Regions from separate parts of the Weissella paramesenteroides genome, predicted to be linked through region 2. Evidence: riboswitches for the same ligand, from Rfam matches in the RefSeq annotation. Region 2 holds a riboswitch; the other holds the start of a gene.
What was found. A riboswitch is a leader RNA that binds a small molecule or an ion and turns the genes downstream of it on or off. The one in region 2 is predicted to bind lysine.
Positions count from the first base shown of each region.

Region 1 (3,439 bases), 690 kb from region 2:
GCGTAAATTGTGTTACATTGAGGCTTCAGACTTTTGGAACGCGTTTATGCTATAACAAGTAAAGAGTACGATCTTATTAATTTAATAGCAATAGTATAAAGAAGAGGTTGGCACTTTTTTTGTGCCAACCTCTTCTTTATACTATTGCTATTAAAAAACGGCGTGATAAATAACATGCACAGCTTCATTCATGCGATCAACAGGAACGCCAATCATGGTTGAAATTTGTGAAGCTCCTTGATTAATCATGGGCAGATTAATACCAGCCTCAGACAATGCGGCAGTTATTTTGCTAAAGGTACCAATATGTTGTTGCATGCCTTCGCCAACAATCATAATAATGGCATAATCATCTAACCATTCTAGTTCATCTGGTGCAATAATTGCATAGATATCATGGCTAATATGGGCTTTAATTTCAGGGGTTAATTGTGCTTTATCAAAGATAATCGTCATATCGTCGATTCCGGATGGCATATGCTCATAACTAACATTGTAAGTTGCCAAAATTTGCAATATTTTTAAGGTAAATCCAACTTCACGATTTAGCAAATAGCGGTGTAAGTAAAGTGCTGCAAAACGATTATCATTTGCGATACCAGTTACGGGATTGCTAGGATTAACGGCATGATTAGGCATAATCATTGTCCCTGGCGCCTGGGGGTCATTAGTGTTTTTAACATTGATTGGTATATTTGCTTCAATGACAGGAATAATTGCTTCATCATGGAAAACTGCGAAACCAGCATAAGACAATTCACGCATCTCACGATAGGTCATTTCTGATATAGACTGTGGATGAGGCACAATCTTTGGATTAACAGTATAGATGGCTGATACGTCAGTAAAGTTTTCGTACAAATCTGCATGGAAACCACGTGCTAAAATGGCACCCGTAATGTCAGAACCACCACGGCTAAAAGTGGCAGCATAACCATCATTGGTATAGGCGATAAAGCCAGGAATAATTAGGAGGCGTGAGTCATCAATTTGATAATTACTAATGGCATGATAACTTTCTTGATCAAGACGTGCAGACCGTGGCGAACCTGTCACAGTAATTCCTAATTCAGCTGGTGATACAAAAGTGGCAGGCAAACCTTTTTTTTGCATGACAGCGGCAATTAATTGGGCATTTAGTAATTCGCCATGACCCATAAAAGCGGCGTATAGATGGTCAAATGATGGATAATGGACACGATTTAAATGAATGAGTTGTTGCTTAATCTGTGAAATAATCACATCATCTTCTAACAAAAAATGTGCAGCAATTTCTTGATAGCGAGCTAAAATGGTCATTAAAATTTCAGTTGTGTCAGCACCAGCAATCGTTTGATCAGCGTAAGATTTTAATAAATCAGTCACTTTTATATCACCATCAAAACGCTTGCCCGGAGCTGATACGACAACGATACGACGATCTTCATCTGCTTGAATAATGTCTAAAACCTTTTGTACCTGAGAACCAGTCGCTAGTGAAGAACCACCAAATTTTACAACTTTCATTATTTATGCCTCCAATTAAATTCCTAATTGGCACTAATTAAAAGTGAAAAAAAGATGAATGTCAAGGGTTGACATAGATATAAAATTAATATATTCTAATGTTACGTTAATGATTAATAGAGGTTGCAACCAACAAGAGTCGCTTAGTAGAGTCCACACAGACGGTGATATTAAGTAAAAGGGGCGGTTGCCGAAATGATACAGATTGTGTAACCCGTATTGTTGGGCTAATAGCTAATAACTATTAGACTGTCGCTGAATCAGCGGGGAGCTATTGTCACAGTCTTAAGGAATAGAAATGTGTCCGATTGACAGTGCAATAGTGCTGTTAATCGGTTTTTTTATGCAATTAAAAATTAAAGGGGCATTGATCATGGTAGTAGCAGTAACGAGACCAACAAGAATTAAAATATCACAAGCGGCAGTGACACATAATATGGCTGTGACTCGTCAGGCGAGCGGTGCAAAGTTCATGTTCTTAGCTGTGAAGGCCAACGCTTATGGATTTGGTTTGATACCAATGGCTCAAGCAGCAATCAAAGCAGGGGTAGATGGGTTAGCAGTTGCAGTTTTAGATGAAGCCTTAGCATTACGACAGGCGGGAATCACCGTGCCGGTTCTTATTTTAGGAATCACGTTACCACAGTATGCCAAGTTGATTGCTGATAATGATTTAATTGCAACAGTCAGTGATTTGGATTGGTTGCAGGCAGCACAGCAAAATCTGGCAGGTTCTCAATCGACGTTACAAGTTAACTTAGGTGTTGATACTGGGATGGGAAGAATTGGCTTTCGCAATCGTGAGTCGTTGTCTGAAGCTATCACATACTTGGCATCACAACCAACATTTTTTAAATATCAAAGTATCATGACTCATTTTTCAGAATCTGATTCATTAGCAACCGATTATTTTCAGAAGCAATTGGCAAATTGGCACCGGTTGACGGATGGGTTACCAATGCCACCAATGGTTCATTTGGCAAATTCTGGTGCAGCCATGTATCATGCGGATGAGATACCAACGGATTACATTCGTGCTGGAACAGTTGTTTATGGTATTGAGCCATCACGTGGTGAAGTATTACCAGATAATTATCTAAAACCGGTGCTTACATTAGAAACGGAACTCATATTTGTAAAACAAATGCCAGCAAACGTTGGGATTAGCTACGGGCATACGTACTATACACACGAGGGTGAGTGGGTTGGCACGGTACCGATTGGGTATGCTGATGGTCTACCACGGCCAATCCAAGGATTTGAGGTGTTGGTGAATGGTCAAAAGGCACCGATTATCGGACAGATTGCAATGGATCAACTGATGATTTCCTTACCAGAGAAATTACCAGTTGGTACGGTAGTTACAATCATTGGCAAGCAAGGTCAATATGAAAATACACTTGAAGATGTTGCGCAACATGTGGGCTTAGCACCTTGGGTGGTTGCTACAGGATTACAGGATCGGCTCATGCGCGTGCTTGTCGACTAAAAAGGGGAGAAATAGTAAATATGTCAGTACCATATCAAGTCAATCAAAACGGTGAACTTACAATTGGCGGTGTCACGGCGACAGAGTTAGCAAAACAATATCAAACGCCACTATATGTGTATGATGTTAATCACATTCGTCAACAAATGCGTTCTTTTAAAGAAGTATTTATGAATAGGCAAATTAATTATGTTGTTTCATATGCATCAAAAGCTTTCGCAACGATTGCCATGTATGAAGTTGCAGCACAAGAGGGGATTCATTTAGATGTTGTTTCAGGTGGGGAGATTCAAACAGCGCTTGCAGCAAATTATCCAATGAGTCAGGTATCTTTCAATGGTAATAATAAATCAATCGAAGAACTCGAAATGGCAATCGATAGTGGGTTAGGAACGATTATTCTTGATAACTTTTATGAATTGTCAGTTTTGCATGATTTGTTAA
Region 1 covers NZ_CP130559.1:658,467-661,905, forward strand. The annotation lists gene QRX23_RS03290 (aspartate kinase) at 151-1,506, opposite strand; lysine riboswitch at 1,616-1,788, shown strand; gene alr (alanine racemase) at 1,880-2,995, shown strand; gene lysA (diaminopimelate decarboxylase) at 3,016-3,439, shown strand, end outside.
Region 1: another riboswitch for lysine. It lies ahead of alr (alanine racemase); the one in region 2 lies ahead of QRX23_RS06675 (amino acid permease).

Region 2 (3,439 bases):
AACAATTGATCCCTTAAATGATGCTGTATCTTGTCCAAGAACAACAACAATTGATAATACCAACGCAACAATTGGTCCAAATGGGAACCATTTTGCTTTATAACGTAATTTATCAACATCTTTCCCTTGTGCAACAAATGCACGCCGGAAACGGAAATGAGAGATAGCAACCCCAATCCAAGCAATAAATCCTGTTAACCCAGAAGCAGCAACTAAGTAATAATATAAGTCTTGGCCAAAAATTGATGTCACATACGTGAACAAGCCAACAGCGACCGTTGCCAATACTGCAGGTACAGGAATTCCCGTACGAACATTCACACGTTTAAAAATCTTTGGTGCCATACCATCAACGGCCATTGAATAAAGCATACGAGTAGATGCATATAGACCTGAATTAGCTGATGATACCACTGCTGTTAGAATAACTGCATTCATAATTGATGCTGCTGCTGCCAATCCTGCAGATTTGAATACCAATGTAAATGGTGAAACAGCAATGTTTGATTCACTTGAATGCAACAAATTCGGATCTTTATAATAAATAACTGCACCAATAACGAAAATCGCCAAAATATAAAATAGTAAGATTCGCCAGAAAATTTGCTTTACAGCAGCTGGCACCGACTTCTCAGGTGTTTCTGATTCACCAGCTGTAATACCAACCATCTCAGTTCCTTGGAATGAGAATCCAGCAACCATAAATACTGACAAAATACCACCAAAACCACCGATGAATCCATGATGACCACCAGCAGAAAGATTACGTGCAACATCTGGCTGCTTAAACATAATTCCAAAGATGGTCAATAATCCAACAAGCAAAAATGCCACAACTGCAATGATTTTGACCATTGCCATCCAGAATTCAGTCTCAGCATAAGCTTTAGCGGACAATAAATTAATCACTGTAATCAAAACCAAGACAATTGTTGACCAAATCCAACTCGGTACATCTGGCAACCAGAATCCCATAACAACTCCTACAGTAGCTGCTTCTACAGCTACTGTAATCGCCCAGTTAAACCAGTAATTCCAACCCATTGCAAAACCAAAAGCTGGATCAACAAAACGATCTGCATAAACTGAAAATGAACCCGAAACTGGCATATAAGTTGCCATTTCTCCTAGGCTGGTCATTAGAAAATAAACCATTATCCCAATCACGGCATAAGCTGTTAATGCTCCAAACGGTCCAGCCTGAGAAACTGTTGCTCCTGATGCAACAAACAACCCTGTTCCAATCGTCCCTCCTAATGCAATCATTGAAAGATGACGAGTTTTCATCGTTCTTTTCAAATGACCCGTCTGTTGTTGATTATCTGCCATAATTCCTCCTAAACAAAGGCCTAACGCATTTAAAAACAAAAAAAATCCTAGTTTACACATCTATCGTATAAACTAGGAACTCATTAGTTTTTAGTATTGTCGATAGCTCTCCGCAGCCGACTATTTTGCCGCGACAGTCCGCACACTATTAATGTACACACCAACAATGAATATTACCACACTCATCATTTCGGCAACCGCCCCTTTCGTCTAAAATCCTAACCTGTCAGCTCCTTTAGACTAATTTTGTTGGTTGCAACCTCTATATCCTATTTAATTTGTACCATAAATATACCTGAATTCATTTTACTTTGTCAAGTTATATTTTAGGTAAAGTAAAAGAGTCATTAAGCATTGCCTGTATCCATGGGTTATTTATTACAAACATGATAAAATTACCATAGTTAAACATCTAAAATTTTTAGATGGTCAAAGGAGTACGGGCTTATGATTATAGCTAAATCACGCACACGTTTTCTGATGCTAATTCTTAGTTTGATATTATTTATCGTAATTTCAATACTAACTTATAGACATCAGGGGTTTTTGCACACACTCTCACAAATTGATCATTCAATTGCAAGAGCTGTGGTGCCTACTTGGTTAGAAAACATCATGAAACCAGCCTATATTTTTAGTCATGGGTTACTTGCTGGTTTACTTATATTTGTCATCGCATTCTTTTTATGGGGATTTAAATTTAAAATACCCGCAACTTGGATTTTATTGACCAGTTTAAGTGGTTGGCTATTGATTAACGTTTTTTCATTATTCTTCAATTTAGAGGTTAATGGTACAAAAATAGTTTACCCTGCTCATACAACATTTTTTATGACCTTGTTAATTTCTTATGTACTACTAATCATCATCCCAGAAATTCAACAAAACTTTTTACAATTTGTTTGTCAGACTTTGTTACTACTTTGTTGGATAGGCACGTTTATGATGACCCTTTTAGCACCCAATTCTAATGTTGCATCTGCAATTGCCGGCTGGTTCTTAGCTATTGCTTGGCTACAGTTTTCGGAAAATGTTTACCGTATATATGCAGCGGACTTATATCGTCGAAAAGGATTTAGTAATTCATGGTACTGACCTTTATTCAAACAGACTGAAATGAAACATACGTATCTTGTATACTGAAAGGGGACATTGATCTACCACTTCATAAAAGTTGGTAGATCAATGTCCCCTTAACTGTGTTCTAAAATAATAAACCCTTATTGTGAGTACTAATTAGGGCTGCTTTCTACTCTTTATTTAGTTTAATCCAGTTATTTGGCCGTCACTAGCAATATCTATGTCAAGCGCTGCTGGATGTTTAGGCAGTCCTGGCATAGTCAATATTGAACCAGTTAGTGCAACTAAGAAGCCTGCGCCTAACTTAGGTATAAATTCACGAATATGGATATCAAAGTTTTTGGGTGCCCCAATTCGTTTTGAATCATCAGTCAATGAATTTTGAGTCTTTGCCATAATAATCGGTAACTTATCCCAACCATATTTTTTGAATGTTGCCAATTGTTTTTCAGCTTTACCAGATAAGACAGCTTTATCACCACCATATATTTCCTGTACAATGTGATTAATTTTTACAATTGCCTCATCCTCTGGTTGATAAAGTGGTTGAAAATTCTGACTTTCAGCCTGCTCAGTTGCTTGCACAACACCAGTAGCTAGGTCTTGTGCACCTAAACCACCTTGTCCCCAAACATCAGCAACATAGGCCTCAACACCCAGACTTTTCGCATAATCATTAACTAGTGCAAGTTCTTCCTTCGTATCATGCGTAAATTGATTTATCGCAACAACTACCGGTACACCATATCGTTTCATGCTTTTTATATGTTGACCCAAATTGACAAGTCCTAGCTTCAAAGCAGATAGATTAGGTGTTTTTAAATTCTGCTTGTCTTCACCACCATGCATCTTTAATGCACGAACAGTCGCAACAATGACAATCGTGTCTGGTACTTTTCCTAGTAAGGGTGTCTTAAAATCAAGGAACTTTTCGCCTCCTAAATCAGCACCAAAACCAGCTTCTGTCACTACATAATCTGATAATTGTAAGGCCGTTTTCGTTGCTAAGATCGAATTCGTTCCTTGTGCA
Region 2 covers NZ_CP130559.1:1,347,075-1,350,513, forward strand. The annotation lists gene QRX23_RS06675 (amino acid permease) at 1-1,329, opposite strand, end outside; lysine riboswitch at 1,425-1,602, opposite strand; gene QRX23_RS06680 (hypothetical protein) at 1,777-2,424, shown strand; gene QRX23_RS06685 (formate--tetrahydrofolate ligase) at 2,590-3,439, opposite strand, start outside.